Regions from separate parts of the Paenibacillus sp. FSL L8-0708 genome, predicted to be linked through region 2. Evidence: riboswitches for the same ligand, from Rfam matches in the RefSeq annotation. Region 2 holds a riboswitch; each other region holds the start of a gene.

Region 1 (10,922 bases), 2.8 Mb from region 2:
GATTTCACGGAGATATAGGAAATATAAGTGTACAAAATACAATTAATTCGTTTAATGGTAAAAAGCATTTAAAATAACTGTAAGAAATACAACTAAGTATTACTAGTTCCGTCTTGAAGCACATTGCCCTTAGGGAGGGGATAACCAGGAGGGCAAACCCAGACATAAAAAATACCTCCCGCGGTCACGGGAGGTCAAGGAGATATGAAAAGGTTAGAATTAACAATTTGATTAGTTCTATTATATACTATTTAATTTAGTTTGTCACAGGGGTAGGGATGGAAGATATGCATTCATGACAAACTATTTTTCCTTTAAAGTAAGTTACGTTCTCAGCGTTGCCACAGAAAATGCAGGCAGGCTCATACTTTTTAAGCATAATCCGTTCGCCATCAACGTAAATTTCCAGTGCGTCCTTTTCGCCAATGCCAAGTGTACGGCGTAATTCAATAGGAATAACAACCCGTCCAAGTTCGTCCACTTTTCTTACAATTCCTGTTGATTTCATCATAACAATCGTTACTCCTCTCAATGTTCCAAAAACGTCATTATTCGACATTGTTCACTGTTTTATGATACTTATAATACCAACGATTCCCAAATCAGTCAACCTTTTTTCATAGGCCGAATAAGAAAATTTCCATAAGAACTTTGAATGTCCCTATAAAAATTAAGAATTACCCTGAAAGCATTTTGTCGATTTACCAAGACCAAAAATGATACTTTTCGACAAAGTACGACATAATTACTTATTATATACTGATATTAGTTAAAATCATATTAAATTATTAGAAGGAGTTGATCTCATGAAGCAGCCGCTCACGGAAGAAAAAGTTTTCAAGGATCCCGTTCATAATTATATTCACGTACAGGATACGATTATTTGGCGACTAATTAATACAAAAGAATTTCAGCGTTTACGTCGGATTCGCCAGTTAGGTACCTCATATCTCACTTTTCATGGTGCAGAGCATAGTCGTTTTTCTCATTCTTTAGGAGTATATGAAATTACACGCCGAATCATTTCGCAATTTGAGCGCAGCGGGTATAAGGATTGGATTCCTGAAGAAAGTTTGCTTACTTTGTGTGCGGCTTTGCTGCATGATTTAGGGCATGGTCCATTTTCACATTCTATAGAAGAAGCTTTTGAAATGGACCATGAGGATTGGACCTGCCGAATTATTTTGGAGGACACGGAGATCACCGAAATATTGCGTGATGTGGAGGAAGATTTTCCTCGTAAAGTAGCCTCAGTTATCTCTAAGACATATGAGCATGAAATTGTTGTCAATTTGGTTTCCAGTCCGCTGGATGCTGATCGTATGGATTATTTGCTGCGTGATGCGTACTATACAGGTGTAAACTATGGAACCATCGATATTGATCGGATTTTGAGAATGCTTCGTCCTTATAATGGGCGGATTGTAGTAAAAGAATCAGGTATGCATGCCATTGAAGATTATTTAATGTCGCGTTATCAAATGTACTGGCAGGTATATTTTCATCCGGTGACGCGCAGCTCTGAAATTATTTTGCGTCAAATCTTCCGTAGAGCTAAAGAATTGTTCCAAGAGGAGTACAAATTTCGCTTTATGATCGCTCCGCTGGAAGATCTCTTTCGAGGAGAAGTAACAGTGAAGCAATATTTAATGCTTGATGAGGCACTGGTACAGACTGCCTTTATGCAATGGACCCTTGAAGAAGATGAGTTATTAAGCGACTTGTGTACCCGTTTTATTCATCGTAAACTGTATAAATATGTAGAGATCGAGAATTTGGATACAGATATGATTACGGAAATCCGCAGCAGTTTTGCGGGAGCGGGACTTAACCCAGAATATGACTTAGAGATTGATTATCCGACAGATTTGCCTTATGATGTGTTCCGTCCAGGAGCAGCCTTCGACAATAATCAAATTTTACTGCTTGATCGCAATGAGCAATTGCGGGAAATTTCAGAGGTATCGGATATTGTACGCTCAATAAGCGGGATTCATCGTGGCAGATATCACCTATATTTCCCACAGGATAAGCTGAAAAAAGCCCTTACACGGTTGCCCTCTTCTGTAGCAGAGATTTTTGCAAAATAATACAAATATTTATGGAACTATTGATAAAAACAACAAGGAGTGAGCTTTAAAATGTATCTGTTCGACACACATACACATTTAGATGCGCCTCAATTCGACGAGGATCGCGAGGAAGTTATAGCTCGTGCAGTAGAGGCCGGAGTTAGCAAGATGATCAATATTGGATTTAATCGGGAAACGATCCCTTCAACGATGAAGCTGGCTGAATCTTATGATTATATTTATGCAGCGGTGGGCTGGCATCCACAGGATGCGATTGATATGAAAGAGGGGGACCTCGATTGGATCGCCTCTCTTTGCAGCCATGAGAAAGTGGTGGCCATCGGAGAGATTGGGTTGGATTATTATTGGGATACCTCTCCCAAGGATGTGCAGCAGGAGGTCTTCCGCAAACAAATTGGACTAGCCCGTGAACTAAAAATGCCAATCTGTATACATGACCGTGATGCCCATGAAGATGTCGTACGGATTTTACGGGAGGAAAAAGCAAATGAAATTGGTGGCGTAATGCATTCTTTCTCAGGCAGCTGGGAAACCGCAAAAATGTGTCTAGATCTAGGATTTCATTTGTCATTTGGAGGACCGATCACGTTCAAAAATGCCAGAGTGCCTAAAGAGGTGCTTGCACAGACGCCATTGGACAGATTATTGATCGAAACAGACGCTCCATATTTGACTCCACACCCCTTCCGAGGCAAGCGAAATGAGAGTGCTCATGTGAAGTTAGTAGCAGAGGCTGCGGCTGAAATTAAAGGGTTAACATGGGAAGAATTGGCTAAAATTACGTATGCGAACGCACTGGAACGATTTGGGATTGTCTGAAAACAGGAGTAAAACGGGTGAAAAATAGAGAATGGCCGATATATTAAACTTTTTTAATATAAAAACGGCTGATTATTACAATATTTTAACCATATATTTGCGTAAACGTGGTTGAATCGTCCTTTACAACATGCATCAAAACAGGATATCATCTTTTCAGTGATGTGAGCTGTTGTTATTGTGACAGCCATTGATTCATGGATCGTCTCGCTGAGTCTCCGTATGGAGAACGGGGGAACCAATATTGAACTGCCGCATGCCTGTATCTTGAATACGACTAGGAATTGCCGCAGAACAATATTTGATTTCTTCACGTGGTCTTTGGGGTGAATTTAAGGGCAACCGCCGTGAGCGGGTGACCTGAAATAGGGCGTCTCTCTTTCGTCCGAACCCGACAGCTAACCCCGTAAGCGCAAGTAAGAGAGGCAACCTCGTGCACAAACATTCCCGCGTATTCTGACATCGGAGAAGCCACGAAAGAGTCCTCAAGAGAACTCTTTTTAGGCTTCTTTATTTTGAATAAACTGAATGTTGCCCGCATACTGTTATATAACAGGTGTGGGAGTAGCTGTGCCGAGCAGGCGATCCATGAGCAGGAGACGCTAAGTTAATACGTGCGTATCCTGTGACAATCTCAAATAGTTTCGTCAAAGAAATTCAGTCCTCATGATATACAAATTGACGACGAGGCTATGTAAGGAGGATGGAGAGAATGGGCTTATTCCAACCAGAGGTATCCCATGATTCGCAGTCATCCAGCAGGTCTTTCGCATTACGGTGGGAGCAAGTAAATACTCGCGTACTTTTACTTGCAGGTGTGATTTCAATCGCAATCGCGCTGTTAATTCTGCTGTACGTACACGGTCAAAGTAATAAACAATTAGTTTTAGTAATAGACGGGCAAACACAGACACTTGAAACGCGAGAAGCACTTCTTGGTGATGTGTTGGAGAAAGAGCAAATTTCGCTGCAGCCGCATGATGAATTATCTTTAGGTCTGAGTGATGAAATAAAAGACGGTGACCGTGTCGTTATCAATCGTGCGCAGAAATTTAGCCTTACTGCGGACGGAGCAACAAAAACGTTATATACGACCGAAGACACTATCGGTCAAGCGATTGACAAACTGGGTATCAACCTAGAAGGCTATGATAAGATTTTTCCTTCGTTAGACACCACCATCTCTGCTGACATGGAGATTAAGATCGTTCGTATCAACAAGCAAACGGTACAGCGAACAACTAACTTACCTTTCCGTGTTATTAAGACAGCAGATCCCTCCCTTACTGTGGGAACAGTTAGAGTGGCACAGGCAGGCAAACCAGGCGTCATGGTTCAGCATATTGAAAAGATCTATCAAGACGGAGAACTGGCCTCTATGCGCATGATCGGCAAGGAAGTACAAACGGTAACAAAAGATAAGATCATTGCCGTTGGTACTAAAGCACTTCCTAAGCCTACTGTAGTTGCTAAAGCTACAACAACTTCCAAATCAAGCACTACCTCCAAAACGACTAAAGTTAGCGCTAAGACTAAGAACGTCACAAGCAAGGCTGGCGTAGACTTTGAGTACAAGAAGATGATTAAGAACGTCTCCATGACAGCTTATTCGTCAGAAGAGCCAGGGATAGGTACTAAAACTGCCTCCGGAACACGCGTAACGGAAGGTCGTACAATTGCAGTAGATCCGAATGTAATTCCTATTGGCTGGTGGGTTTATATCGATGGGCTTGGATTCCGCCGTGCAGAGGATACTGGCGGTGCCATTAAAGGCAATAAAGTGGATGTCTATTATGATTCCCTGAGCCATGCTCGTAATTTCGGCCGTAAATCACGTACCGTTTATGTGATTGGACCTGTGAAACCTGAGCTTAACTAGAACTGAAGCTTTTGCAAAAAATCCTTTGATAAGCTATAGTGATGATAACCGTTAAGGAACGCTGGATGATCATTTCGTTGATCGCAGAGCAACCGCTCATCACTTATACATTCTTTAACCAAAAGAAGAGGAGCGAATCCTCTTCTTTTTGCTTTTTTTGGAAGGAGTCAAGAAATATGATTAAGGAATTAATCGTCGTTGAAGGCAAAAGCGATACCGTAGCCATTAAGCGTGCTGTAGAAGCGGATACCATTGAGACAGGCGGCTCTGCTGTAAACCGGACTGTAATTGCTAAGATCGCGCTTGCTATGGAACGTAGAGGGGTTATTATTCTTACGGACCCGGACCATGCTGGGGAGCGAATTCGTAAAATCGTTTCAGCGAAGGTGCCGGGCTGCAAGCATGCTTTTATTCCAGAGAAGGACGCAACTCGAAAAGGGGATATCGGTGTAGAGAATGCATCGCCAGAGGCGATTCGTCATGCGCTGCGTAATGTACATACCTCTTTTGAAGGAGCACCTGCTTTGATTGGTATTGATGATCTTATGGCCGCTGGAATGCTTGTACACCCTCGGGCTGCTGAAAGACGTATGGCGCTTGGTAATTTGCTTGGAATCGGATATTGTAACGGCAAACAGCTGTACAAGCGGCTGGCGATGTTTGGGATTACGCGGGAGGAATTTGCCGGGGCTCTCGCCCAAATTGATCAGGGAGGCATTACTTCATGAGTGGTAGAGAGGAAATTTCGACTCCAAAACGGACCAAAGAGATTATTCAACGTTATGGATTCAAGTTCAAGAAAAGCCTGGGACAAAATTTTTTGATTGATCAAAATATTTTGGACAAGATTGTAGACGCTGCTGGACTAGATAGCGATTCTGGGGCGCTGGAGATCGGGCCGGGAATTGGAGCGCTGACGGAGCGTCTGGCACTAACAGCGGGTGCTGTAACTGCCGTAGAGATTGACCGTAGACTGATTCCAATATTAAAAGACGTACTTTCCCCCTATCCCCATGTTAAGGTTCGTAACGATGATGTCCTCAATGTGAACTTGCAGGAAATGTTCAAGGAAGATTTCACCACTGTGAACAAGGTCAGTGTGGTTGCTAACCTGCCTTATTATGTGACTACTCCGATTCTGATGAAGCTGCTCGAAGAGAAGCTTCCCCTTGATAACATCGTTGTAATGATTCAGAAGGAGGTTGCGGAGCGTATGGCTGCATCTCCAGGTGGAAAGGAATACGGAAGTCTTAGCATTGCCGTGCAGTACTACAGCGAGCCTGAGCTCGTCTGTATCGTGCCACGTACGGTATTCATCCCTCAACCTAATGTGGAGTCTGCTGTTATTCGTCTGAAGGTTAGAGAGCATCCTCCGGTAAAGGTGGAGAGTGAGAAGCATTTCTTTGAAGTGGTTCACGCTTCTTTCACACAGCGCCGCAAGACGATTGCTAACAATCTGAAGGCTCGCTACTTCCCTGAACAAGGACGTGAGCAGCTGGAGGCTTTACTCGCAGAAGCGGGTATTGAACCGACCCGTCGCGGAGAAACACTCAGTCTTGAAGAATACGCCCGCTTAAGCGGTGTTTTGCTAGCCGCTGGAATTGAATAAGCAATAGGAAACGGTTGTTGTCTTAAGGACGACAACCGTTTCTCGTAGAAATATAAGGATGTTATTCTGGTGGAGCATTATACATTCTTATATTTTAAAAATATGTTGAGTTATGAACCAACTGAGGCCTTTGCCCATACGATGGGGTAGAGGTGGTGGTTGTAATGAATTTAGGAGACTTGGTCGTTCGCAAATCTTATGGCGGTGATTTAACATTTCGTGTAGATAATATTGTGCAGGATAGAGCCGTCATTAAAGGCACAGATTTCCGCCTGTTGGCGGATTCTCCTCTGGATGACCTGGTTCAAGTGCCTCCTACCCGAATAACGGAACGGGGACAGCAAGCACAGATCAAAGCGAAGGAATCACTGACACAGCTGCGGAAGGACCGTCAGGAGCAAAGTCAGCGGAGCGGGGGAACCCTAACAGAGGGGACATGGGCTCCACCGTCCAAGGAAGCTCCTTATTTTGAAGTGCCAGGTAAAGTACTGCATCTGGATGGCGATCCGGCATATTTGAATAAGAGCCTTAGCTTATACGAGCAGCTGCGGATTCCCGCTGAAGGGCATCATGTTCATGAATCTGCAATGGCTGATACGTTATACCGGCTGTTGCCCCGTGTACGCCCAGATATTGTAGTGATCACTGGTCATGATGGGGTACTGAAGCAACAGCATACTTACGATCTGTATAGTCTGAATAGCTATAAAAATTCGCAAAACTTTATAGCTGCTATTAGGGTAGCTAGGGAGTATGAGCGGAATTTTGATGCGTTGACTATTGTTGCCGGTGCTTGTCAATCTCATTTCGAGGCATTACTTGGAGCTGGAGCTAATTTTGCCAGTTCACCTGGTCGAATTTTGATCCATGCTCTGGATCCCGTGTATGTAGCAGCAAAATCATCCTTTACTTCCATCAGGGATACTGTAAATCTTAGCGATGTTCTGAATAATACCATCAGCGGAAATCAGGGTATTGGTGGTGTTGAGACCCGTGGCAGCTTCCGCATCGGAATGCCGCGACTGCAGAATCTGTCGGCGCTAAAAGTGACACCATCAGCCATTTAAGCGGCAGAGATAGGTCTATGGTGTCAGGAATATAGGTAATTTGAATGGGCTGAATAGAATATCCGAAAGAAAGGGTGAGCGCTGAGCTTAACCCTTTCTTTTTTTCTTTGTAATGCCTATATTACAGATAACAAGGATATTAGTCCGGCGCTGATTTCTCGCAAAAAAATTCCGTTGACAACGAAATATGCATCAACTATAATTAATTATTTATTTGCTTTGACATTGTCCTGAAAAAGTTGTATAATGGACAAGAAAAGAGGTGGTCGTCAGGTAATGGCTAATAACGCGCTGTTGGAAATCAAACGCAGTCTTGAAGCTCACGTCGGTCATAAGATCACATTGCGTGCAAACGGAGGTCGTCGTAAAACCGTTGAACGCACAGGTGTCCTGGAAGAAACGTACCCTTCTGTATTTATTGTCAAACTGGATCAGGAGCAGCAAACTTTTAAGCGAGTCTCCTATAGCTATGCCGATATACTTACTGAATCTGTGGAAATCACAGTTTGTGAAGACGATGGGCAGATGCGGATTATGTATATTAAAGCTTAATGTTTCACGAACAGTCTCCCTTGGAGGCTGTTTTTTGTTTGCGTTTTTTGGGACAAATATTTGGTGCATGATCCGTGAGCTAAGCAAGCATACTAATTGGGCAACGGGTTAATCATTTATTTTCATAAGGGAGGAATTCCGTAATGAGCCGCAGAAAACGAGGCATGATGTCGGAGGAACTGAAGACAGAGTTAGCCAAGGAGCTGGGTTTTTATGAAACCGTGGAACGTGAGGGCTGGGGTGGAATTACAACTCAAGACGCTGGCAACATGGTGAAAAAAGCGATACAGCTTGCTGAACAGGCTGCGCGGAAATCTTAAATTTTAGGCTATAAATTGAATATTACTGAAAAAGGGTGCGTCTAAATGGCGACACCCTTTTATTATTGGACTTCATTAGAAGTTTCTCATATAATATGTTAAGTTGTTTTTACGGGAAAAGCTGAAGGTGGGTGAACGCCTTGAAAATGTATGAAAAGGCACCAGCTAAAATTAATTTGATGCTGGATGTGCTGCACAAACGTGCTGACGGTTTTCATGAGGTGGAAATGATTATGACCATGGTAGATTTAGCAGACCGCTTAGAGCTGTCTGAGCTGCCAAGGGATACTATTATAATATCAAGTCAGGCTGGTTATATTCCCCTGGACGAGAAAAATTTAGCTTTCCAGGCGGCAAGGCTTATTAAAGACCGTTATAACGTGAAGAGTGGGGTACATATCCATCTGGATAAAAGAATTCCGGTTGCGGCTGGCCTGGCTGGCGGCAGCAGTGATGCCGCAGCTACGCTACGCGGTCTAAACCGTCTGTGGCGTCTGGGTATTCCTGCGCAGGAGCTACAGGAGCTTGGCGCTGAGCTGGGTTCTGATGTACCTTTCTGCGTCACAGGCGGCACAGCCTTGGCTACAGGACGAGGCGAAAAGCTGACACCAATCAATAACCCGCCACAATGCTGGGTTGTGTTGGCGAAACCACCGATCAATGTATCGACTGCAGAAGTGTATGGACGCGTTCGGAGCAATAATATAGCGGTTCATCCTTCTGCTCGAAAGATGCAGCAAGCGATAGAAGCTGGAGACTTTGGGGGCGTGTGCAACCATCTGGGCAACGTGCTTGAAGATGTTACCCTAAAGCTGCATCCAGAAGTTCAGCAGCTTAAGGAAGCGATGATAAAGCTTGGAGCAGATGGCGTACTGATGTCAGGCAGTGGACCTACCGTATTCGGATTAGTGTCCAAGCAGTCTAAAGTAGCAAGGATTTACAACGGGCTGCGAGGGTTCTGCAAGGAAGTCTACGCAGTGAGATCACTGAATTAGTCTGCTTCTCTTGTGTAAACCCGTACAAAAGTGATATATTTTTCTAAAATATTCGGTTTTGGCGAGGAGCATTCCGTGAAGAAATTAAAAAGAAGCCAACGTTTGGTAGACATGACTCAGTTTTTACTTGAGCGGCCGCATGAACTACTGCCGCTGTCTATATTTGCCGATCGCTATGGAGCGGCTAAATCCTCCATCAGTGAAGATTTGGCAATCATAAAAGAAGTATTTGAAGGTGAAGGCATCGGAGAGCTGCAGACTTTAGCTGGTGCAGCGGGTGGAGTACGTTATATCCCGGTTATGCCTAAAGATATGGCGCTTACCTTTGTGCAGCGCTTATGTGTGCAGCTAGAGCAGACTGACCGGATATTGCCTGGCGGTTATTTGTATATGTCGGATCTACTTGGGTTGCCGTCTTTGATGGAACAGGCGGGTAAGATCATCGCAACGGCCTTTTACGGATCGGAAATCGATGTGGTGATGACCGTTGAAACGAAAGGCATTCCACTAGCCTATGCAACAGCAGCGCAGCTAGGCTTGCCGGTAGTGCTTGTGCGACGTGACCATCAGGTTACAGAGGGATCAGCAGTAAGTATTAACTACGTATCAGGATCTCATAAAAGCATACACACAATGTCTCTCTCCAGACGTGCACTCAAGGAGAAATCGCGAGTACTTATCGTAGATGACTTCATGAAGGCGGGAGGGACTGTACGTGGTATGGTCGATCTGCTCGGTGAATTTAATGCCGAGGTTGCTGGGGTAGGCGTTTTAGTGGAATCAGGCGCTGTAGAGACGGAAGAGCGTCTGTTGCACGATTACGTGTCCTTGGTAAAACTAAGTGAAGTAGACTCGAAAGAGCGGAGAATTTCGGCGCATCCGGGCAACTACTTTTCCTCTTGATTAGCCATTCTCTTACATTTTCAAAAAGCGTGGAAATTGTCGAAAACGTAAGGAATATTAAGAAAACTACTCGATGTATGTCGAAAACAACATATCCCAAAAAATATATTTCTTTTTTAGGTATTTTATGGAATCAAAAAGAAGGAATTCGCTTTGCTGTGTGGAATTATACACCAAGTCTCTGATGGAAAAAGGTGGTGAACACACACATGCAAATTACGGATGTCAGACTCCGCCGCGTTAACTCTGAGGGGAGAATGAAAGCAATCGCATCCATTACCATCGATAACGAGTTTGTTGTTCATGACATTCGCGTCATCGATGGCAATAATGGGATGTTTGTTGCAATGCCCAGCAAGCGTACACCGGACGGCGAATTCCGCGATATCGCGCACCCGATCTCTTCGGGAACACGCGAGAAGATTCAATCCGCGGTTCTGGCCGAGTACGATCGCGCCGCTACGGAAGAAGAAGAAGTTATTGAAGAGGGAGCTTAGGCTTCCTCGGAAGACTGCTACCTTTTGGGTGGCGTAGGATCCGCCGTTTTTGATAAGATCACACCGACATACACTTCATGAATTAGCAGCCTGATCTTGCAAGAAAAGCTATTGCTGGTGAAGGATTTGACGACATCTTCGAAAGGCAGCGATAAATGCTTTTCTAACTTGGGGTTTATAGAAAAGAG
Region 2 (10,922 bases):
AATTCAGTCCAAGAGCTTCTTTTGCTTCGGGGAGAGAGTCTTTGCGCCAGCTCCGTTTCCGAAATTTTCTTTTTCACTCCATCGATCCATCCAAAACACAAACATTCCTCAACTACGTCCAAATATAGCAACGTTTCTGGGTTTGACGTCATACTAACGAGAACCCAACAAGATTTTTCAGTCTTAGAATTCTCCTGCAGCCAAACTCTTAAATCTTCTCTCGTTTTTACTGTAATTAGATTTTTAATCTCCATAATTAAAATACAATTTCCTTTCTAGGTATGGAGTGGAGCGTCTTGCCCATCCGAGATTAAATTGCTTTTGCAGGAACCTGATACCAAAAAAGAGCATAGTCATTCATGGTGGAAGCATGGCCTAACTGCCGTAACATAGTAGATACATTGCCTCTATGATAAGTCCCGTGATTGGCGACTTGCAACACAATTTCTGATAGGCGTGTTTGGCGGATTCCGGCGAATGGATTGTCAAGCAGAATGGTTTGCTCCAAATCGGATTGATTGTGTAACCATGCTTTGTATTGTTCCGATAGCTGGGCAAAGATATTTACGTATTCATCCACAGAATCTAGAATGCTCAAATTTAGCGGGATACTTTGTTGAAAAGCCTCTGGCATGGCAGTGCCTGTTAATACAAGATACCACATCGTATCAACCGCATAGATATGGCTAAGGGCATGAGCGATGGTGGGAAATGAGCTGTTCACTTCTTGACTTAGCACAGAAGGCGGGAGTTCCTTGATTCTCCCCAGGATAGTTTGGTTTGCCCATGTGTGGTATTTAAACATTTCTACTGGATAATTTGTCATTCGTACATTCTCCTTTTGAATGGTCATGGATTTGTTTTTTGTTACTGTAGTTAATATAAAAGAAGAAGTATGACATCAGACTGTCATACTTCTTCATAAAGTTTGAGTGTGTTTTGAAGCTGCTCTTTTAAAATACCTCGCAATGCAGGGGGTTCGAGGACTTCGGCGCCGCTGCCAAAACTCAGCAGAATGGACCAAAGCCAACGTGCTTCCAATGGCTTATACACAGGAATTCGCATCGTCATGCTTTTATCGGAATGAAATTCCTTGTCGACTTGATGAAACTGATCCAAAGCTTCTGCCAAAGCCTCAGGGCCTACCCGGATCACTATTTCCTCCACCTGATCTGCCCTGTTTGAACAGCCAGCCTCTTTGGGTACCTCATGTTGCGAATGAAAGGTATCCTGCGTCAGGAACAAATTCAGCATCCGGGAAAGTCGGAACTCCCTATAGTCCTGCCGAGCCCGGCAATAACCATAGATGTACCAGTTGCTATATTTAAAATGAAGCTTTACCGGTTCCATTTCACGGGTTGTACGTTCATTTTTTACACTGATGTAATCAAAACGGACAACATTTCGTTCCGATATAGCCGCACGTAAAAGAGGAAGTGCGTCAGGATCCGTACGCCGGGTTTCAAGATCCACCGCGAGACTAGAGGTCTGTGGCTCCGTTCCAATCGTTTGCAGCCGTTCAATGGTTCCTTGCGTATGCTCATCTTCAAACACGGAAGAAAGACTGTTAAGTACAGTAATCAGAGAAGTGACATCATACGAACGGAGCAGGCTTTTATCCATTTTATATCCGTCCATGATGCCATATCCACCTTTAGTACCCTGATACGATACGACCGGGATGCCAGCGGCACAAATCACATCGATATCCCTATAGATTGTTCGCTGGGAAACCTGAAACTCTTCAGCCAGCTTGGAGGCAGATAAAACTTCGTGGTTCAATAGTTTGTAGATCATAGAAATCAATCGTTCCAATTTCATGTGTGCATTCCCACCCATTAGTCCATTTCGTGTTACAGCGTGATTATATCATAGATTTTTTCGGGCTAATTTTGGGAGGGAGGAGTTTTGTTGTTGGTGATGAAGAAATATCCTATGACAGAGTCTGACAGAGCTGATTAATCTATTTACAGATTAAATCCGCAGGCTCGCCTGATAAATCATTAACAGAAATAATAGCATCGTTTTTTTTCACAGGTGGTGTCCAATATTGCTCATTCCCAGGCAGGTCATCGAACCATTCGGCGTCCTTTGGACAATCTAGAATCATAAATTTTCCGTATTCCTGATCTCTGGATTGATGGTATTTGAGATAGGCTTTCCCGTTATCAATGGCGAGAATTTCTATTTTTCCTGAGGTGTGGCTCATGGATAAGCGTACTCTTTTGCCAAGTCCTGAGGTTCTGGCTTTGGCTTCTTCTACAATTTGATAGACTTGCTCGAGCGGTAATACGAAATCCCGGTTTCCGGCTACGGGCCGGTTCACAAAGAAGTAGTAGGGTGTAACGCCAGCCCATGAAAGCCGGTCCAGTAGTTCCCCTAAAATAACGGGATCATCGTTGATGCCTTTGAGGATGGGGGTCTGATTTACGACAATTGCCCCTGCGTTGTGGAGAGCTTTAAATGCTTTTTTGGCTTCAGGTGTAATTTCACGAGGATGATTGATGTGCGCCATAACATAGATTCGTTTGTCTTCGGTAGAGTAAGTACGAATCAGCTCCAGCAGCTCTTCGTCTTCAGAGATCCGCATCGGATTAAATACGGGAATTTTGGAACCCAGTCTAATGATCTTAACATGCTCAATGCTTCTTAGATTTTCAATAATGGATCTTAGCTTCGGTGTGGAGAGAATTAAACTGTCCCCGCCCGTAAGAAGTACGTTGTTAATCTCCGGATTATTTGCGATATACTCCAAGCCCGGAGAGACATCAGCCATCGCCTCTTTCACGTCATTTCGGAACAGACGCTTACGGAAACAGTAGCGGCAATAAGCCCCGCAGACCTCGGATACAATCAGTAGTGCAGTGGTTCTATACTTGTGCTGACAACCAGGTACCACATAATTCGTGTCCTCATCGGAGGCGTCCCAGCGCCCATACTCCAGCAGTTCACCTTCGTTAGGAATAACCAGCTTACGGATGGGATCATTTGGATCATCCCAGTTAATCAAAGACAGATAGTAGTCATTTACACGAAAAACAAATTTGTCCGTAATTTCTTTCAGATTCTCTTTTTCCAGCTCAGACAACATAGCTATTTTGTTAATATCCGTGAAGTACTTTACCTTTTGCACGTACATCTCTCCTTTGTCTCGTAGTGTGAGAAATGAGGGAGCCTTAGTGTCAAAGGCCAATCTACTGCCAGCAGGGTCCAAAAAAGCACAAAAAGAGACCCTTAGCAAGGGTCTCTGGTTATGTAAATAACATGAAAAGCAGACCCATCCACTGCTGACGAGGTTAGCTGACGGACTCGGGTAAGATGGTACCCTACATTCTAATGCTCAATGATTCGCCCCAATTAACTGGTTCCCCCGCTTTTCAACTGTAAAAGTTGGAAATTAAGCGTAGATAAAGTATACCCTATCAAGTTTTGAAAAGTCAAAAGAGAATCCTGGATTCACTTTCAATTGCTAGCGCTACTTCCGCCGAGTAGTTTAGGCAACAGCGTTAGCAGCTTCTCCCGGGTTAACGCATCACTAGAGTTCCATTTGCTTCCGTCGAGCAGATAAACATGTCCCTGACGTACTGCCGGGAGATTGTTCCAAAGTGAACTGTCTAGTAGCCGTTCCATCGCAGCTCGCGAGTCTTTGCGTTCCGGAATGAACATGAAGATATGATCTCCGGCGTAGGCAGGCAGTCGCGTTGGATCAACTTCGGCGAACCCTAACTCTTCGTCCAATATGGCCTGGATCTCTTCGGTCGGTTGTAAACCACATGGGGCATAAAGCGCAGTGGAGAATCCGGACATTCCCATAGCATACAGATGATCTCCATGATCATAGACCAAAGCAGAGGCGGTTTCTCCAACTTGGAGGGTTGTCGTGTAAAGCTGCTGCCACATGGCAGCGTTTTTGATTGTGAATGACTCCAGCCATGCTTCGGCTTCGCGCTGTTTACCTAGCCAACTGCCTAATGTCCGCATTCGGTTGTCGAGAGGCGCAAATGAATCAAAGGTGAGTGTCGGAGCGATACCAGAAACTGCTCTGTAGGCTCTTTCATCACTATTTGCCAAAATGATCAAATCTGGGTTTAGGGAAGCGGTCAACTGCGGGTCCAGTGGAAACCCGACGTTGGCGAGCTTCTTAAGCCGATGTTTATAGACGCTGTTCCGGGCGAATGCTTCATCTCCACCGATAGGCTTTACGCCTAACGCGAGAAGGTCGCCAAGTGTTTCGCCATGATAGACAATACGTTTCGCTCGCTCTGGAATCTCCACCTCATGACCCGTCCAATCCTTGACGGTAAGCTTACGACCTTTCTGATGTGCATATTGTCCGGGTGTAACTCCGGTTTTTTGCCGAAAGCGGCGGCTGAAATAGTATTCGTCCGAGAAGCCGACCAGTCTGGCGATTTCCCGCAGTGGTTCAGTCGATTCCTGCAGGAATCGTTTGGAATGATTAATGCGCAGATCCGTCAGGTATTCAAGCGGCTTTTTACCCGTAAGCTGCTGAAAGATCGGTGTATATTGCCAGATTGATATTCCCGCCAGTTCAGCTAACTGCTTCACGGTGATACTCTCTGTATAATGCTCCTGAATGAATGTTATGGTCTTTTCTACGGATTCCGTAGGACTTGGCAGGTGTTTGGAAGGGTAATTATGCTCAAAAAGTAGCAGCAGCAATTCTTGGAATTTTAATTGTCGCTTGAATTGTTGTACATCATCGGTGTTATTCCTGTTCATGAGCAGGTCTTCGACTAGTCGGATTACCTTGGTGAACGGGTGCACAATTAACTCCCGTCTGCCGGAAAGCAGCTCTCCAGAATATCGTTTAGGAAGCTTGGTTGTATAAATTGCTGTAAAGGTGATGAGGTAATAATACAACGTCAGCTCCTGGTTGTCCGTACTATAGGAGATTCCAGGAGATAGTAGATAACATTTATCCGTACTTAGTATCACGCTTTGATCATCGAGGTTCAATTGTCCGTTCCCTCCAGTAAATATGAGAAGGGTATAGTCCTGGGTTGTACGCGTTATAGAGCTTGAATCGGCAGCTTGAATCATCAGTTCGGCCTCGTTTAGCTGAAATAGCAGAGAGTGGAGTGGGGGGCAGGACGATGATGTATGCAGCATGGGTTCAGCCTCCGTTCATTTGGTGAGAATGATTATCAATGAATTCATTGTATATAAAAAAAAGAAGCATATCAACAGCTGTTGACATGCTTCTTGCAGTTTTTTATCAGCCTTGTGTTAAACTCTTCATCACAGAAGGTTATTTCATATTCAATAGCTGTGGAATTTCGCCAAGCAGCCATTCTCTTGTTGTCGCATCACTTGAAGTCTTCATGATGTCTTGTGTATAGACATATCCGTTCTTGACAGCAGGAAGGCTCTTCCAGATAGGGCTCTTTAATAGATTCTCTGTGGATTGTTTTGCTTCTTCTGCCACTGGAGTCAAGAGGAATATCCGGTCTCCGGCATATTCTTTCAGGACTTCCATGGATACTTCCTGGAACCCTTTACCTTCATCAAGGATCGTCTGAATAGCTGGAGTTGCCTTGAAGCCATTCTCCCCATAGAGTACCTGGGAAAGTCCGGTTGCTGCCATTATAAACAGTCTGTCTCCTGGATAATAAGTGAAGACCGCAGCCGTTTCGCCCTCTTTCATGCCTGCGGATTTCAATTGCTTCCACATGTTCTCTTCAGCGGTTTTATACTGCGCAAGCCATGCTTCTGCTTCAGCCGTTTTCCCAACAATTCCACCAATGTCCAGCATACGTTCCTGGAGTGGGGCAAAGGTATCAAATATTATAGTGGGTGCAATTTTGGAGAGCTGTTCAAAATCAGCTTCATCTGTGCCCGCATAGATGATCAGGTCAGGCTGAAGCTCCAATGTTTTTTCCAGATTGATAGGGAAGCCTACATCCTCCACACCTTGTAATTGATCTTCAAAAACCTGGCCTTCACCCATAGAAAGAGGATAACCTACCGCTTGCACACCAAGTGCGAGCAAATCGCCATAAGTTTCTCCAGAATAGATAATTCGCTGCGGATTCACCGGAATCTCTACAGTATGCCCTATGTAATCTGTATAGGAGCGGGTAGTCGCTGCTGCTTCATCTGTACTGCTATCTGAGGGTTCTGCTGAAGGTACCGCGGTTGCAGCGGAAGAGTTCCCGGTTGCGTTCACCGTACTATTGGCAGAGGATTGTTCCTTTGAGTTTCCGCACGCCAGTAGCAATGTACTCAGCAAAAATAGTACACATACCACAGCGAAGGACTGTCGTACCTTGTTCATATCTTATTGCCTCCCTATTATATGTAACGACCACCAATAATGATAATCATTCTCGATTAAAATATATCATAAATTAAAGCCTCTTTTTACTCAATGGACAAAAAATAACCCCGTAATTTGATTTGTACAATCAAGTAAAAAGGATGTGTTTAAAATTATTTTGAATTATTTTTAGCTGCTTGGAAAAATACTCTAAATAACAGCAATCGAGAGAAAGAGAGGGAGCTTGTCTTCATAATAAACTTGGCAAAGGAATCCCTTGAAGCACATAGGATTGTGGTGTTTTTTTGAATCTGATTACTGTTATGTATTAAGAAGTTCAGGTGATGAAAAAATCCAGGTTTGTCCACATTGATTGTAATCGTTATCATTACGTGGCATGTTATCTACCGTGCTTGACGTCAGTAGAAGGGCTTTGTTATGGTTTTTATAGTCAAACGCAAGCCGAAATAGCTTTTTGTAGAATATGCAGAAGGTTTTGCGTAAGATATTCTAACCAAACATAATACGAGGGAGATGGTTGATTGTGATCAAAGGAATTATTTTTGATTTTGACGGAACGATTATCGACACGGAGACTGCTTGGTACACCGCATTTAACGAGGCTTATGCAGAATATGGAGTGGATCTGACGCTTGAACAATATTCCACCTGCATCGGCACGAGCTTGAACAGTTTTAATCCTTATGAATATTTAATGACTGATCTTAAGCTAGCGATTGACAAAGAAGAGTTCAGTAAGGCTGTTAAACAGAGACACAGCAAACTTATGGAGCTTGAAACAATACGACCAGGCATTCAGCATTATCTTGATTCCGCCAAAGCAGCTGGACTGCGCATAGGGCTGGCCTCAAGTTCTTCACTGGAATGGGTGGAAAAATATCTGAATCAATTGGGTATTCGCGAGTATTTCGAATGCCTTCGGACTGCCGACCATGTGGCAAAAGTGAAACCAGATCCGGAGCTATATAACCAAACGTTAGCTTGTCTTGGAATCACAGCTGATGAGGCGGTTGCTATCGAGGATTCACCGAATGGATCTAAGGCAGCGGCAGCAGCTGGCATCCGTTGCATTGTGACGCCTAACGAAATTACTAATTTTCTTGAATTCGATAAGCAGCACCATAAAATTGATAATCTAAGTCTTCTTGAATTTGATCATGTAGTTACTCAACGTTGCTTCGTATAGAGAAACCGAGAAACTAAGTTCAAATTAAAGGGGGATACCAAATTGAGAGCCGTACATTTTGGAGCAGGCAATATTGGCAGAGGTTTTATTGGGCCTATGTTGTCGGACTCCGGTTACAATGTTTGTTTCGTCGGAAGAAATAAGAGTAAAATTGCCCAATTGCAAAAACGTGGGCAATATCCTGTCACCCTAGCTAACAAGAACAGGGACAGCTTTATCGTTGATAATGTTACTGCAATCAATCTGAATGATACTGAGGACGTTACTAGAGCTATAGCAGAAGCTGAAATTGTGACAACTGCCGTCGGAATATCCGCTTTAAAAGATATTGCTGAGACCATTGCGCAGGGCATCGAACGAAGGCTTGAAAATAGCAGAAATCTCAACCCTCTTCATATCATTGCCTGTGAGAATGGGATTGGAAGCAGTCAGAAATTGAAAAAATCAGTTTATCGGCATATGAAGCAATCCTTCAAGGAACTTGCTGACCGCAATGTCGCTTTTCCCAATGCGATGGTTGACCGGATTGTACCTATGCAGAAAAATACAGATTCACTTGAAATCCTCGTTGAACCCTTCAGTGAGTGGGTTATTCCCCGCAGTGGAATGATTGGTAATTACAATGAAATTAAAGGCGTCCATTATGTGGATTCGCTGGCGCCATACCTCGAACGGAAGCTATATACTGTGAATACAGGTCATTGCAGTGCAGCCTATTTTGGATACCTGGAAGGTTATACTAGCATTCAAGAAGCGATGTCTGATCCCGAAATCAGAGTTCGTGTTCACGGGGTGCTTAAGGAAACAGGGGCCTTATTGGTGCATTTATATGGCTTCAAGCCCATAGAACATGACCGGTATATAGAAAAGATGATGGAACGATTCACTAACCCCAACTTTAACGATAAAATTACACGTGTCGCCCGCTCCCCGCTTCGCAAGCTTTCACCTAATGATCGACTCGTAAAACCGGCAATGCTTGCTCATGAACTTGGTTTTGAGACTTCACATTTAGTCTCAGCTATTGCTTCTGCACTTTATTTTGATCATGAAAAAGATCCAGAAGCCTTACAGCTTCAAGCGGACATTCGAAACCACGGGCTAAGTGAAGTCATTGCTGCACAACTAAAAATCCCCACGGAGCATCCGCTTCATGGTCGCATTATTTTGGAGTCCAACAAATTACGCGCGAGATATCCTCATAGGACTAGAATGAAGACAATAAGCGTCAGGGTACCCTACTTTTAATATAAAACGATGGTTATAAACCTATAAAAGAGTGTTCTCTGCTGGATGGGCAAGAACACTCTTTTTATAGGTTACGAAGTTCTGTAAGTGTCCCTAATCCAATTCAATCCGCAGAACAACCGGAGTCTCACTTCGAACCGAGGTCGTTTTTATAACCAAGGCTTCATCGGTTCTTTCCCATGCAGGTTGTTCCTCAAAACCTAAGATTTTGATCTGTTTAATCATCCCATGGAAGTGCGCAGCGTTTTCTTTAAGGGATTTGATTTGCACTATTCCGTTGTTTGGATAGACAAGAACAGTAGCGTAAAGATAACTGCCTTTTACCGTAAAGCGAATATCTTCATTGGTGAAAATTTTTGTGATCCCATCTGTAAACTGACCTTCAACAATCTCCGTAGGGCCTTCCCCGAAGGTGCGCCAGTAGGTCGTATCATAGATTGCTTCACCATTCACCTTTAGCCATTCTCCGATGCCAAGCAGAATCTCCTGATCCTGAGCTGGAATGCTGCCGTCCGCTTTAGGACCTATATTCAGCAGCAAGTTGCCGTTTTTGCTTACGATATCTATTAGATCTCTGATAATTTCTACGGCAGATTTATAATCATTTTCCGGAGTATAACACCATGAATTTTTAGCAACTGCTGTATCCGTTTGCCAGAAATAAGGTTTAAGCCCGGAGAAATGACCTCTCTCAATATCTGGGATTGCTGAGCCAAACATGAAGGCATCATGCTTATAATTGATTGCAACCGGAGTTCCCCATTCCTCTCCCTTGTTGTAATAGTAAGCAGCGAACTTTTTGAGATAGGGTTTGAAGGCGGCTGTGTGAATCCACCAGTCAAAGTAAAAGATTTTCGGCTGATAATTGTCTACCAGCTCGCAGCAGCGAATCAACCAATCCTCCAGAAATTCTTGATTGGGTGGGGAGCCGAATAAATCCTGATGATCGGGTTCGGGCATGGATGGCCAATAGAGATCTCCACATACAAGCGGTTCATGGATATCGGAATCAAATTCCTTGCCATGAGACAGGAAGAACCAGTGCTCAGCTCTATGGGAAGATACACAAAACTCTAATCCCTGCTGCTCAAAAGCGTCTTTCATTTCCCCGACTAAATCCCGCTTGGGACCCATCTCATATGTGTTATAGTGGGAGTAAGCGCTCTTATACATTTGAAAGCCGTCATGGTGCTCTGCAACAGGCATCACGTATTTGGCTCCAGATAATTTAAAGAGATTGGCCCATTCCTCAGCATTGAAATGCTCAGCCTTGAACAAGGGGATGAAATCCTTATAGCCAAAGGTTTTATGCTCGCCATAGGTAGCAAGATGATGTTCATATTCCCGTGAACCCTGGATATACATATTTCGGGGATACCATTCATTGGCGAAAGCCGGAATAGAATAAAGACCCCAATGAATGAAAATACCAAACTTAGCGTTCTCATACCACGTAGGCACTTGAAATTGACTTAGTGAATCCCAATCGGCTTTGAATCTTCCAGTTACGATCGTATCTTCGATTACTTTTAAATATTTGCTTTTATCCACCATTTTGCAATCATCCTTTCAAACGTTTATTTCTTCTTCATTGTAGTGATTAGAGGTGGAAATCAAAATGTAGGACATTAACTTTTAGATGTACAAAACTAACCTGATAAGGCGGAGTAAGGGATGGATAACCATGTTTTGCTTACAAATTATTTATCCAATTTAAAGGTTGATTTATTTATGGCTGATTACAATCTTTGTGGCCGTGACTGGAGAGATCTTGACTACACACCTGACTATAGTAAATTTTATTTTATTTGCGATGGGGAGGGTTGGTTAAAGATTGGGGATCGAGAATATTATCCGAAGCCTGGTCAGCTTTTTTTGATGCCTGAGGGAGTTAAGCAATCTTATTCTTGCATAAGTGATCAACCCTTTGAGAAGTATTGGTGCCATTTCAGCGCAAAAGTCGGAGACATTAATCTATTCAAAATGTTAGAGTTAAGTCATGTATGCAGAGAAGTAGATCCTCATGTAATCCAAAAGATTTTCAGCAGCCTAACGAGTCATATGAAATCTGATGCGGTGTATGCTCATTTATTAGCCAAAAGTAAGTTAATGGAGTTATTTTCTTATTTTATTATGAACATAGATGTAGATGATATCACCTTTAAGAATCCGAGCTCGATTGAAAAATTA
Region 3 (10,922 bases), 2.2 Mb from region 2:
GAAGACATTGTTGAGCATCATTAGGGCCAGAGGGGTAATGCCACCCAGCGGTGTCAGCGTATCATGCATATTGTTAACACTACCTGTCGTAGCTGCCGTTGTTACCGAAGTGAACAACGAAGATTGCGGGATACCAAAACGTACCTCTTTACCTTCCATGCTACCTTGCGAAGACTCGATCCCCAGCGCATTGATAGCTGGATTGCCTTTGGTTTCCGCATAATAATTCAATCCCAGCAGTAGTACGAACAAGGTCATCATTGCTGTGAAAATCACCCAGCCCTGACGTTTGTTCTTAGCGAACAATCCGTACATATATGGCAGAGAGGCTGGCAGCATCCACATAGAGAGAATCTCCAGCACGTTCGTAAGTGGATTAGGGTTCTCGAAAGGATGCGCTGAATTGGCTCCGAAGAAGCCGCCACCATTCGTACCTAAGTGTTTAATTGATTCCAAAGAAGCGACTGGACCGATAGCGATTTGTTGTGTCTGCCCTTCGAGTGTAGTGACCTCAAGCGATGGCTTGAGCGTTTGTGGCACATGCAATCCTACCAGCACCAATGAAACTAGCAGAGCTAATGGAATGAATACACGAATATGTGCTTTTACGAAGTCCTCGAAAAAGTTCCCGACTGATTTCTGTCCTGTAATCCCTCTGACAAAAGCAACCGCAACAGAAAATCCGCTCGCTGCAGACGTGAACATCATCATCGTGATGACTGCCATTTGTGAAAAATACGATAGTCCCGTCTCCCCGCTATAATGCTGCAGGTTCGTATTGGTCATAAAGCTGATCACCGTATTGAATGAAAGCGTCTGTTCCATATCGGCAATTCCATTCGGGTTCAGCGGCAATCCCCGCTGTAATCTCAGAAAAATATAACTGAAAGCAACCAGTACGATATTAGTTAAAACAAAGCTGAGTGCATACTTCTTCCAGGACATTCCGTCCCGTTTTTTCAGGCCGATCAGCTTATAAATACCTTTCTCTGTGCCTGCAAACCAGCGATCCGTACGATTCGGTTCGTTAGAAAATACATGATATAAATACGTTCCCATCGGCTTGACCAGCAAGATGAGAATTACAATTACGACGACTATTTGCAAAATGCCCATGAATGCCCCTCCTTAAAATTTCTCAGGATGAATCAACGCGTAAACCAGATATAAAAACAACAGTAGGGTAACAGCGATTACTAGAATCACAGCTTATCCCTCCCCGTATCCTCAACTACACCTGCGCACCAGCGCATAAAGCCATAAAATAACCCGTAAATTACAGCTAACGAAGCCACCATATACAGATCCATCATATCTTCCGCACTCCTTCCATTATCCTTGATGAGGTGATCTATCGATTAGAAAATCAGCATCACCACTATGGGAATAGATTACATAGCTCGCACCAAGTCTTTTATAGACCAATCTAGGATTTATTGAACTTGTAATCACAAAAATCGGCTGTGTCGTCCAGGTACGGCACATCTGAATATAGCGGCAGCAAAGCGGAAAGCTGCTCTCAAACAGATATACCCTGCCTACCGGGAACGATGGGCGAAACCAAGTGCTCTGATGGCGGGTATCCACTAGAATAACCTGCTCAATCCCGAGCTCCTCAAGTAAAGCTTTCTCAGCCACATTGTTGGTTAATCCCGCCATCTTAATACCCCTGAACTTCAGAAGTTTAATGAAATGTTCTCCCGCCTTTGTAGGCGCACATACAAGCACATATTCATTCTGATCCGTCATCTTTTTTTCTCCTCCTGCTCATTTACAACAAGGAGGCAACGAAAATCTCCGAAAGGATGTTGACCTATCGTCATTTTCGGGCACAACCTAAAGCTCGGTTGTGTCACGTCATTAGACGCTGCCTTACAAATACCGCTAATGATGAATTTAGCGACCTCTTAGGGGAGGCCTCCATAAATGCTTTGCTTCTAAGAGCACAGCAAAAAGCCACAAAGGATCTCCTCTGTGGCTCGCTAGCGGTCACATTGCACTCATCCTCTCTCCATACGCTTACGAGGTTAGCTGTCGGATTCGGGCGGTGAGAGTCGCCCTACCTGTATAGATGCGAGCTCACTCACACCCTCTACAGGATTCACCCCATAATCTGCTTCCGACTCTCACATCGGCTGCCGATTGTTGGTTCCCCCGCTTTCCTTACCGGAAATTAAGCGGATCAAATATTCGATTGTCGTTGAAACAGGAGTAATCATACTCTTATGCACGAAGACTTGTAAAACCTGAATGATGCCAAAATAATGCAAATTAAAAACTATTTTCCCATTAGATAGCGCTTACTTGATATCTAATCTCTCTATATCTCTTGTTTACTCGAGTTTGGAGCGTTTAATCGCTATCTATAACCCATGTGATTTTATTCACCTTTTTAGAGCGAAAATACTGCAAATTCCCATTATAGGTAGAAACGCAAGAAGCTGAGGCTGAGCGAGAAAGAGGCGCGATAACACGCCATAAATACCTATTTACCTCGTTTTTCAGTCGTAGTCGGCAGGATATGGTTAAAATTGCTCTAAAAGAACATTTTCCGTTTTTTACAGAAAATCTTGAAAAGAGTATGATTCGGGTTGAATCTAATTCATGAAAAACAATCAACGCTGAGTTCCTGCATTCGCAGGGAACGGGGGAACCATCAGGCCACCTGGCCTACTTGGGGTGAATCCAAAGGAGACTGCATAAGTCTCAATAGGTAGGGCGACTCTCACCGTCCGAATCCGACAGCTAACCTCGTAAGCGTAAAGAGAGAGACCCTTGATCCGCCACGCTTTGGCCCAGGTATATCTGCCTGTAATCCAAAACCGCAGCAGAGGTCCTCCTCTTGCTGCGGTTTTTGCGTTACCTGAGCTTATTAGGTGATAGCACGCTGGATGGGGTGAATGTTTTGAAGCACTATTATTTAGGGATACATCAAGGGCTGCTTGAGCCGATAAGTCTAAATTACGTTTGTTTCGGGGCCTTGTGGTTCGAAGAACATAATCACAGGTACATTGTAGGCTATGCATTTGGCCAGAACCAGATCCAAGCCCTTCGCCAGTTCAGCACACCTTCTTCTTGTAAAGACTGTTTAGACTCTAAGATTGTATATGAGATATATAAAAAAATTCGAGAACAACAGCAGCAGCAGGATTGGTCATCGCACCAAAAGCTCCCGTGGTTTACAGCCTTCAAGGAGCCTTGGAAAGATGTAAGCGCCGGTTGGTATGTCTTGAGATCCCGCAGCACCTTTCCCTTACATCTATCTGTTATACGAAAAGAGAAGTTCCGACTATGGCTAGAGCATACCGCAGTCTGTGAGAATAAAATGGAAATGCTCGCTTGTGTAGAAAGGGCTAGTGTCACTCATCATGTAGACTTAAAGCTTTTGGAAATCTAAGGAGGAACCCTACTATGGACCAGCGCAGACTATCCCGCATTGAAGTATTTGTATTGGATGAACCCGAGCCTATTCACTATGGAATGGAAGGGGCTGAAGGCTGCCGTTATGGTATTCTGAAGCTCACCTGTAAGGGAGGCTGCAGTTGGGGGGCTTGTCTGATCTCTGCCAACACCAAAAATTTCGATCTCATTAAATGGAGTTCTTTTTTACGGGCCATCTGTCATTGCCGTCTTGAAGAAGCGCTGGATAAGGTCCGCCGCGAAGGTTCAGATTGGGAGCAGGTTAAGCTTGAGCTAGTTCAGGGTGCTTTGCAGGATTTAAAGGCCAAGCTCCAGGGTAAATCCTTGGCAGGGCATATTCAGCAAGGGCGTCTGTACAGTGTTGCAGCAGGGGGGAGCAATTCCAGAAGTGAACGGCTCTACTACAAGCCTTCAAAAGCTTTATCCACTGCCTCCCAGCAGAAACACAGTTGCCCGGAACCAGACACCGCCGATCTTATCAATAAATCCATCTCTTACTTTTCTATATTATAGATTCAAGCAAATCTCTCAATCTGAAAGGATCGTGTTCACCATGCCTGACCCCTTACCTCCCGAGTCCACCTACAGTACTAAATTTGCAGAGTGTGTTCAAAAGTATACTAATGAAGTCTACGTACTTAGTTCCATGTTGTTAGAACAATCTAATGAGGCAGACAAGATTACTATCCGCACCTTCACAGAGCTTCATAAAATATATCGTCAGGATGATTTTGATCCTCAGTTATTCTCTATCCACGCTTACCGCACTTGTATTCACCAGTGTGCTGATTCTTTTGCCCGGCGCTCCCTTCTATCGGCTAAGGCATTACCTTGGGAGGAACAGCTTGTGAAGGTCATGTGGTACGGCCTAAAGCTGCCTCTTTCTCAAATAAGCATTATTCTGCAAAAAAGTGTTCCCGCACTGAAAACACAGCTTAGAGCTCTACGGGAGCAGATGACCACCCAAACGGATATACTAACGAGCGCAAATCTTTCTATAATTTAGTCACTGACAAGAATTCAGACAATCTTTAAGCGCATGAAGCATCTAACGGACTCAGGAGCCTTTAATTGAAGCTTTTCCACAAATATAGCCGGCGTTCGGACTCCAGTAGAAATCCCGAGCAGTGAACGTCTCGGATCGTCTTAAAGCAAGCCCTAATCATCTTCCACCAAGGCTTACGGACCAAGATGACGTTATTTGCACGTTTATCGCCTTTTGAGCATAGTATCGGACTCCAGTGCAACTATTTGGTTAAAAGAGCTACTGATTCACCCTTTTTCATGCCAATAGCGACTATAGTGTCCGATATCTTGCCAAATCTCGATGATTGCTGCATTTAAGTGCTGCTGGGTCCGTTAGCTATATCAGCTCGTATACAAAGAGATTGCCAACTCAAAAACGGGGATATCCCAGCAACCATAAACGGCTGTTAGGATACCCCCGAAAACTCAGTGCTTACTATTACGCTTTACTCTTACGCGCCTTACCGTACATCCACAATCCCGCCAACATCCCCACTATAGCAACACCAGTCAATAGACCTTGAACAAAATCCATAAAAGTGGAGCCATCCGGAAGCATTCTACTAACCGTAGCCAGCGATACCGAACTCATTAAAAGCATAATGGTATATTGTTCGCTTGTAGACATCATTAGCACTCCTTAAAAGTTATATGAGGTCATCTTAGATCTTGTAAGCTTTCATTGCTTTTCTAATTTCTTTAATACTTGGGCGTTTGCCGTACATCAGTACGCCGGTACGATAGATCTTGGCTGCCAGCCATCCGAAGATGAAGGTAGTCACAAGCAGGATCAGCAGCGATACAATGACTTGCCAGATCGCCACCTCGCCGACACCAATTCGGAGCAGCATCGTCAATGGTGAGGTGAAGGGCACATAACTCGCTATCTTAACCACTAGAGTATCTGCATTGGAGATACTGAACAGTGGAACATAGAACGCTACGAAGCCTAACATCATGATTGGCATTACCGCCTGACCGAGATCCTCCGTACGGCTGACAATCGAACCTACAGCCGCATACATCAAGGCATAGAGGAAGTAACCTAATACGTACAAGACAAATCCATAGAGCAGCAAGTTAATATTGAGCTGGCCTAAATCGAGATCAAAATCAGCCAATACAGTCGCATTATGCGGGAGCGTCAAATTGACGACGATCGCTGCGACAAAGATCCCAATTTGCAATATTCCTACTAGGAAAACACCGATAACTTTACCGAACATTTGCGCTAAAGGTGAGGCACTTGTAATCAGAATCTCCATAATCCGCGAGCTTTTCTCAGAAGTTATCTCTGCGGCAATCATGTTGCCTGTCATCATAATGGACATAAAGAACAACATAAGCATGGCATATACGATAATGTAGTTAATGGCTGGAGTGTCCTCCTGAGAGCTTTCACTGCCACCGCCTGCGTTAAGCTGTTGTGTAGTAATCTGCACAGGCGTTGACATTGCAGCAATCTGTTCAGAGGTCAGCTTGTCGCCAACGATGAATTGTGTGTTTGCTTGCTGAAGTGCATTTTGGAGATAAACTTGCACATCTCCGTTTAGTTCCCCATCATTACTATGATAAGTAACGGGTGGAAGCCCTTCACCAGTAGGTTCCGCAAAAGTAACATAACCTTCTACGGTCTCTTCATCTAATGCTTTCTTTAACTCGGCATCCTCCGCAGAAGCATATTGTACTATCTTAGCCTGTGGCATGCCCTCTGGCGCAGTATAAGCCTTCAACAATTCTGCAACCTGATTTCCCTCTTCAGCAATCACAGCAATTTGAGTAACTTCACTTTTGGCCGAATCACCCTTAAACTGATCGATGATATAGGGAAGATTCATCCCTATGCTGAGCAATAATACTAGAATCAAAGTAGTAATCATAAATGATTTCGTTCTAACTTTATTTTTAAAGGTAAAGCCGATAATTGTCCCCATCTTATTCATTAGATTCACCCACCGCTCTGATAAAGATTTGGTTTAACGTAGGTTCCTTGATTTCAAAATGCTCCACTTCACCCTGTGCTATCGCCTGCTGTAAAATACGCTGTGCTGCACCGATCTCACTGATCGATAACAGATACCCACGCTCCAGCTGTTTAACTGCTGTAACACCTGCGATGGACTCCAAACCTTTTACCTCATTAGCTGTACGCAGCAATACTTCTTCCCGCGGGTAGCCATTCTTGATCGTGCGGATATCCCCTTGAACGACCGTATTGGATCGATCGAGAATCGTAATGTTACGGCATAGCTCTTCCACATGCTCCATCCGGTGCGTAGAGAAGAGGATACTTGTTCCCGAATCACGTAATTCTTTGACCGTATCTTTCAGCAGCTCCACGTTTACTGGGTCCAGCCCGCTGAAAGCTTCATCTAGAATCAGAATCTGCGGCTTATGAACGACAGCGGCGATAAAGCCCATTTTTTGCTGATTTCCTTTGGAAAGCTCTTCTATTTTTTTATTGTAATAATCCGGAACCTCGAATCGATCCAGCCAATAGCGCAAGCTCTTATCTGCATCACTAGCTGACATCCCACGCAGGCGGGCCAAGTAAACGATTTGATCGCTGATCTTCACCTTAGGATATAGTCCACGTTCTTCGGGCAGATAACCCATAAGTTGCTGCAGTTCACTGTTGAAAGGTTTTCCGTTATACAAAATCTTGCCCTCATCAGGGTAGATTAGGCCGAGCACCATACGCATCGTGGTTGTTTTTCCCGCGCCGTTCGCCCCCAGTAATCCGTAAATTTCCCCTTTACCTACGGTTAGGTTAATTCCGTTTACTGCGGTTTTTTCTCCATATTGCTTAACTACACTTTCCAGCTTTAAGGCTTCCATTTCTCTAGTCCCCTCTCTTGTGGTCAATTAGAATAGGACGATGACCCTGTGTCCATAAACTTAATATTTCGTCCAGTTCCAAACTGCGGCTCTTGATAACCTTTACGCCCAAGTCATGAATGCGTTTCTCGTTTTCAGAAAATTGTTCTATGATAAAAGAAGCTACACCCGGTGTATCCATGGTAAAGTGCAAGCCTCCTGGCAACTCAGCCGATAACTCCGCAAGCTCCTCTTCATCCGCAGCATTCACCCAAACCTCGGTCCAAGCACCGAACAGACTGTCTTTTTCAGCCATACCCAGCAGTTCTCCCCGATGCATAAGGACGATATAATCCGCCAGCCGTCGCACCTCATCCACAATGTGTGTGGAGATGATAATCGTTGCGTTGTGCTCATCCATATATTTACGAAGTGTCTCGATCATAATCTTCCAGGCAAAAGGATCAAGACCCGATGAAGGTTCATCCAATAGCAGCAGACTTGGCCGTGCCGCAAGTGCTGCAGCAATTTCGAATTTCCGGCGCTCCCCTTTAGACATCTTCGAAAGTCTCATATGATACGGAACCTCAAAGCGATCCATCAGCTCGTGAAAATACTGATCGTCCCAATTTGGATACCAATACTTCCGAAATCGTGCTGCCTCCTCTGCATTCCAGTGGTTCTCCTCAGTAATTGACGTTTCAGGAACATAGGCAATGGTCTGGCGAAGCTCCAGAGACAACCCGCTATCATACCTGTTCTCGAACCAATATATCTCGCCTTCCTCTGGATTAGTCAGCTGCATCAGCAGATTCAGCAGCGTGCTTTTGCCGGATCCATTCTGACCTACCAAAGCTGTAATATATCCTTTAGGCAGATTCAGGGTCAGTGGCCCTATCGTCTTGTTTCTCCGCCGTTTAAGTACATTCCGCAATTCTATAGCCATCTGTACCATATGAGTAAGCGCCCCCTCTCAATCCTTTTCTCTATACTTGCGTTCTACAATCTCCATAAAAATCTGTTCAAGTTCATCCTTGCTGCAATGTACCGATCGGGCGATATCCACTGCACTTTCAAGTGCTTTGCCAACCGTTTCACGTTTATATTCTTCCATGGCTCCGTCACCTACATGGGATACAAAGGTACCTGTTCCTTGTCGCGTTCGCAGCAAACCTTCGTTCTCCAGATCCTGATATACGCGCCGCACTGTAATTACACTGCATTTCAGATCTCCTGCGAACTCACGAATCGAGGGCAGCAGCGTACCTTCTGTAATGACTCCGCTAATGATTAATGATCTAAGCTGAGTCTCTATTTGATGATAGAGGGGCTCTGCACTATTTTCGTTGATTTGTACCGGTATCCACATTATTTACACCTCGCCTTCCACTCTAGCGTGCTAGAGCGCAGTCCTTGCCATTTCCGATTTTTTATATGAGATTGCGACTTTTCAGCCGATGTATAGTCCATTTAGAGAATAACTGCACAGATATTGTTCCCAGCAGTAGTGACCCCCACATGATCGGAGATAACAGCCCCCACTCCTTCGAATAGGAGATACTGTATAAGAACAAACTGCCTCCGCCCAGTGTAACTAAGAACGATGTTGCCCACGATAAAACTACGATAAGCAATGTTAGCCATAGATAAGCTTTGCCGCTAAAAAGATATTCAATAAAAATATATAGACCTGAGACCATGAATCCGAAGCCAAGCCAAGTAATCGCAAAAGCTATGTACGAAGGAACCGCCAGCTCTGCCCGGAAATTCTCTCCTAACAAGTAAATAATAACGAAGAATAACGTACCATTTAGAGTAAAGGAGCCCACACCCTGAAGTTTCCTCCGCGATAATATTACTGCAGCTGGAATCGGTAAAGTTCGTAAGTAAACCAACATTTTTGTGTAAGAATCTTCACTCCAATATTTCATGGAGCGGCGAGAGAATGTTAATCCCAATAAGGGGATAAAGGAGAGAAATAAGAAATCCGCTAGCATCGTCCGATCCTGCTCACCTAGTACATCATTTGCTATCAGGCTAGTCAGTCCACCAAGATAACTCATAAAAACAACTGTTATTACGAGGGTCCCTAATATTTTTAATTTATCTCCGCGAAAATCAGAGCGCAACATAAACCATGAATCTTTTAATGTTCTCATTAATGCTAACCTCGCTTTACAATGTCTTCAGCGTCTAGCAGAAGCAGGTGTTCATATCCCTGTGCTTACTGTATATATCTATATACACAGTATATGACCTTAATTTTACATTGTCAATCCTGTAACTGGAAATTATTCAAAAGAAATAGGAGGTTTAAGCAACCTCATACTTCAAGCTTATGAAGACACTCTCAGACGTTAGGTAAAGCTTATTTGTTAGGATTATCTACAACGAGGGGGAATTGAGGCAGAATGCTACGAGGCGAATATAACTGGGATAATTGAGTTTATTAGATAATTCATTCTGGAAATGAAGTAGTAAGAGTTCACTCTTGCTTCTATGTAACGCGTTGGTGTGAAGTGCGTTATGGAGGCGAGTGCCGGAGCGGATACTGGTTCGGGTTAGTATGCTGGTGCGGCTGTGGTGCTGGTTCGGGGGGATGATGCGTGCGCGGCGGATGGTGCAGTTCCGATTGTGTGATGCGTGAGCGGCGGATGGTACAGTTCCGATTGTGTGATGCGGGTATTGCGGATGGTGCGGTTTCGGGGGCGGGGTGCTGATTCGGCTGCTGACTGGTTCAGGTTTCAGGTGTGGAATGCTAGTTCGGCTGCTAGTGCAGTTTCAGGTATGGGATATGGGCGACTGCCGGACGGATTAACATTAGGGAAAAACTCCCCAAAATTTCAGCTATTACTCCGTTATTGAGCTAAATCCATTCACTTTCAGGAAGGATTTCCCTAATTATGGCCTTTTTAAGCTATTTTCGTTCATTTTCAGGGAGGTTTTCCCCAATTACATCTTTTTCGTGCTAACTTCGTTCATTTTCAGGACAGATCCCGAAGCTCTACAAACCAAAATAAGCCCATCACCCGCAATCCCTACTCAGGAACATGCAGATATATAGGCTTATTTCATAACTATTTACGGTTCTGCTACTTTAGTGCAGTTCATTCGCTCAACGCACTAAACTCTGTGCTCTATTCAAGCACTTATTTTACGCACCCAAAATAACTTCCCACACCGGCTTGGTATGTCCACCTGGATACAAAACATACAACAGCACGTACACCATAACGCCTGTAATCGCTGTGATAAACCAGATTATGGATGTCACTCTGCCCCACTTACGGTGCTTGGAGTACTTCGCCTTGAAACCAAGTGTTAACGTAGTAAGTCCGAATACCGCAGCTACGGTTGCCAGAACGATATGGAAGATCAAAAACACTTGATAAATTGTCTTCAGTTCATCCGGTCCACCCCATGAGGTATTTCCCACAAACAACGTTCTCGATACGTAAACAATAAAAAACAGCAGCGCAGCGATAGCGGCAGCAATCATCGTTTTCTTATGCGCCTCGCGTTTGCCCTTGATAATGAGCCACCAACCTATAGCCACCAGCACCGCGCTGATCACGATGAATGACGTACTAATAGTCGGAAACACTGTGAAAATATCCATGATTCTCCCCCTCGGCAGTCTACCAGTTATGCACGGTTCA

Evidence for each region. Region 2 has a riboswitch for cyclic di-AMP ahead of NYE58_RS13445 (KamA family radical SAM protein). Riboswitches for the same ligand answer to the same signal wherever they lie in the genome.
Region 1: another riboswitch for cyclic di-AMP. It lies ahead of NYE58_RS00190 (3D domain-containing protein); the one in region 2 lies ahead of NYE58_RS13445 (KamA family radical SAM protein).
Region 3: another riboswitch for cyclic di-AMP. It lies ahead of NYE58_RS03150 (hypothetical protein); the one in region 2 lies ahead of NYE58_RS13445 (KamA family radical SAM protein).

Annotation. Positions count from the first base shown of each region.
Region 1 covers NZ_JBBPBC010000001.1:38,963-49,884, forward strand. Annotated here, with positions in the region: gene NYE58_RS00175 (AbrB/MazE/SpoVT family DNA-binding domain-containing protein) at 257-511, opposite strand; gene NYE58_RS00180 (HD domain-containing protein) at 807-2,090, shown strand; gene NYE58_RS00185 (TatD family hydrolase) at 2,142-2,912, shown strand; cyclic di-AMP (ydaO/yuaA leader) riboswitch at 3,111-3,340, shown strand; gene NYE58_RS00190 (3D domain-containing protein) at 3,625-4,791, shown strand; gene rnmV (ribonuclease M5) at 4,968-5,519, shown strand; gene rsmA (16S rRNA (adenine(1518)-N(6)/adenine(1519)-N(6))-dimethyltransferase RsmA) at 5,516-6,400, shown strand; gene yabG (sporulation peptidase YabG) at 6,565-7,467, shown strand; gene veg (biofilm formation stimulator Veg) at 7,744-8,019, shown strand; gene NYE58_RS00215 (small, acid-soluble spore protein, alpha/beta type) at 8,163-8,339, shown strand; gene ispE (4-(cytidine 5'-diphospho)-2-C-methyl-D-erythritol kinase) at 8,480-9,334, shown strand; gene purR (pur operon repressor) at 9,410-10,237, shown strand; gene spoVG (septation regulator SpoVG) at 10,447-10,734, shown strand.
Region 2 covers NZ_JBBPBC010000001.1:2,877,665-2,888,586, forward strand. Annotated here, with positions in the region: gene NYE58_RS13430 (YdeI/OmpD-associated family protein) at 1-254, opposite strand, end outside; gene NYE58_RS13435 (DinB family protein) at 311-826, opposite strand; gene NYE58_RS13440 (helix-turn-helix transcriptional regulator) at 910-1,821, opposite strand; gene NYE58_RS13445 (KamA family radical SAM protein) at 1,964-3,139, opposite strand; cyclic di-AMP (ydaO/yuaA leader) riboswitch at 3,271-3,414, opposite strand; gene NYE58_RS13450 (AraC family transcriptional regulator) at 3,463-5,130, opposite strand; gene NYE58_RS13455 (ABC transporter substrate-binding protein) at 5,270-6,295, opposite strand; gene NYE58_RS13460 (HAD family hydrolase) at 6,822-7,484, shown strand; gene NYE58_RS13465 (mannitol-1-phosphate 5-dehydrogenase) at 7,527-8,732, shown strand; gene NYE58_RS13470 (alpha-L-fucosidase) at 8,826-10,286, opposite strand; gene NYE58_RS13475 (AraC family transcriptional regulator) at 10,407-10,922, shown strand, end outside.
Region 3 covers NZ_JBBPBC010000001.1:661,465-672,386, reverse strand. Annotated here, with positions in the region: gene kdpA (potassium-transporting ATPase subunit KdpA) at 1-1,116, opposite strand, end outside; gene kdpF (K(+)-transporting ATPase subunit F) at 1,129-1,206, opposite strand; gene NYE58_RS03155 (hypothetical protein) at 1,333-1,749, opposite strand; cyclic di-AMP (ydaO/yuaA leader) riboswitch at 2,001-2,190, opposite strand; cyclic di-AMP (ydaO/yuaA leader) riboswitch at 2,610-2,774, shown strand; gene NYE58_RS03150 (hypothetical protein) at 2,855-3,397, shown strand; gene NYE58_RS03145 (hypothetical protein) at 3,412-3,933, shown strand; gene NYE58_RS03140 (hypothetical protein) at 4,067-4,426, shown strand; gene NYE58_RS03135 (hypothetical protein) at 4,886-5,074, opposite strand; gene NYE58_RS03130 (ABC transporter permease) at 5,109-6,389, opposite strand; gene NYE58_RS03125 (ABC transporter ATP-binding protein) at 6,382-7,284, opposite strand; gene NYE58_RS03120 (ABC transporter ATP-binding protein) at 7,289-8,209, opposite strand; gene NYE58_RS03115 (GntR family transcriptional regulator) at 8,237-8,632, opposite strand; gene NYE58_RS03110 (hypothetical protein) at 8,694-9,422, opposite strand; gene NYE58_RS03105 (DUF420 domain-containing protein) at 10,418-10,882, opposite strand; gene ctaG (cytochrome c oxidase assembly factor CtaG) at 10,909-10,922, opposite strand, start outside.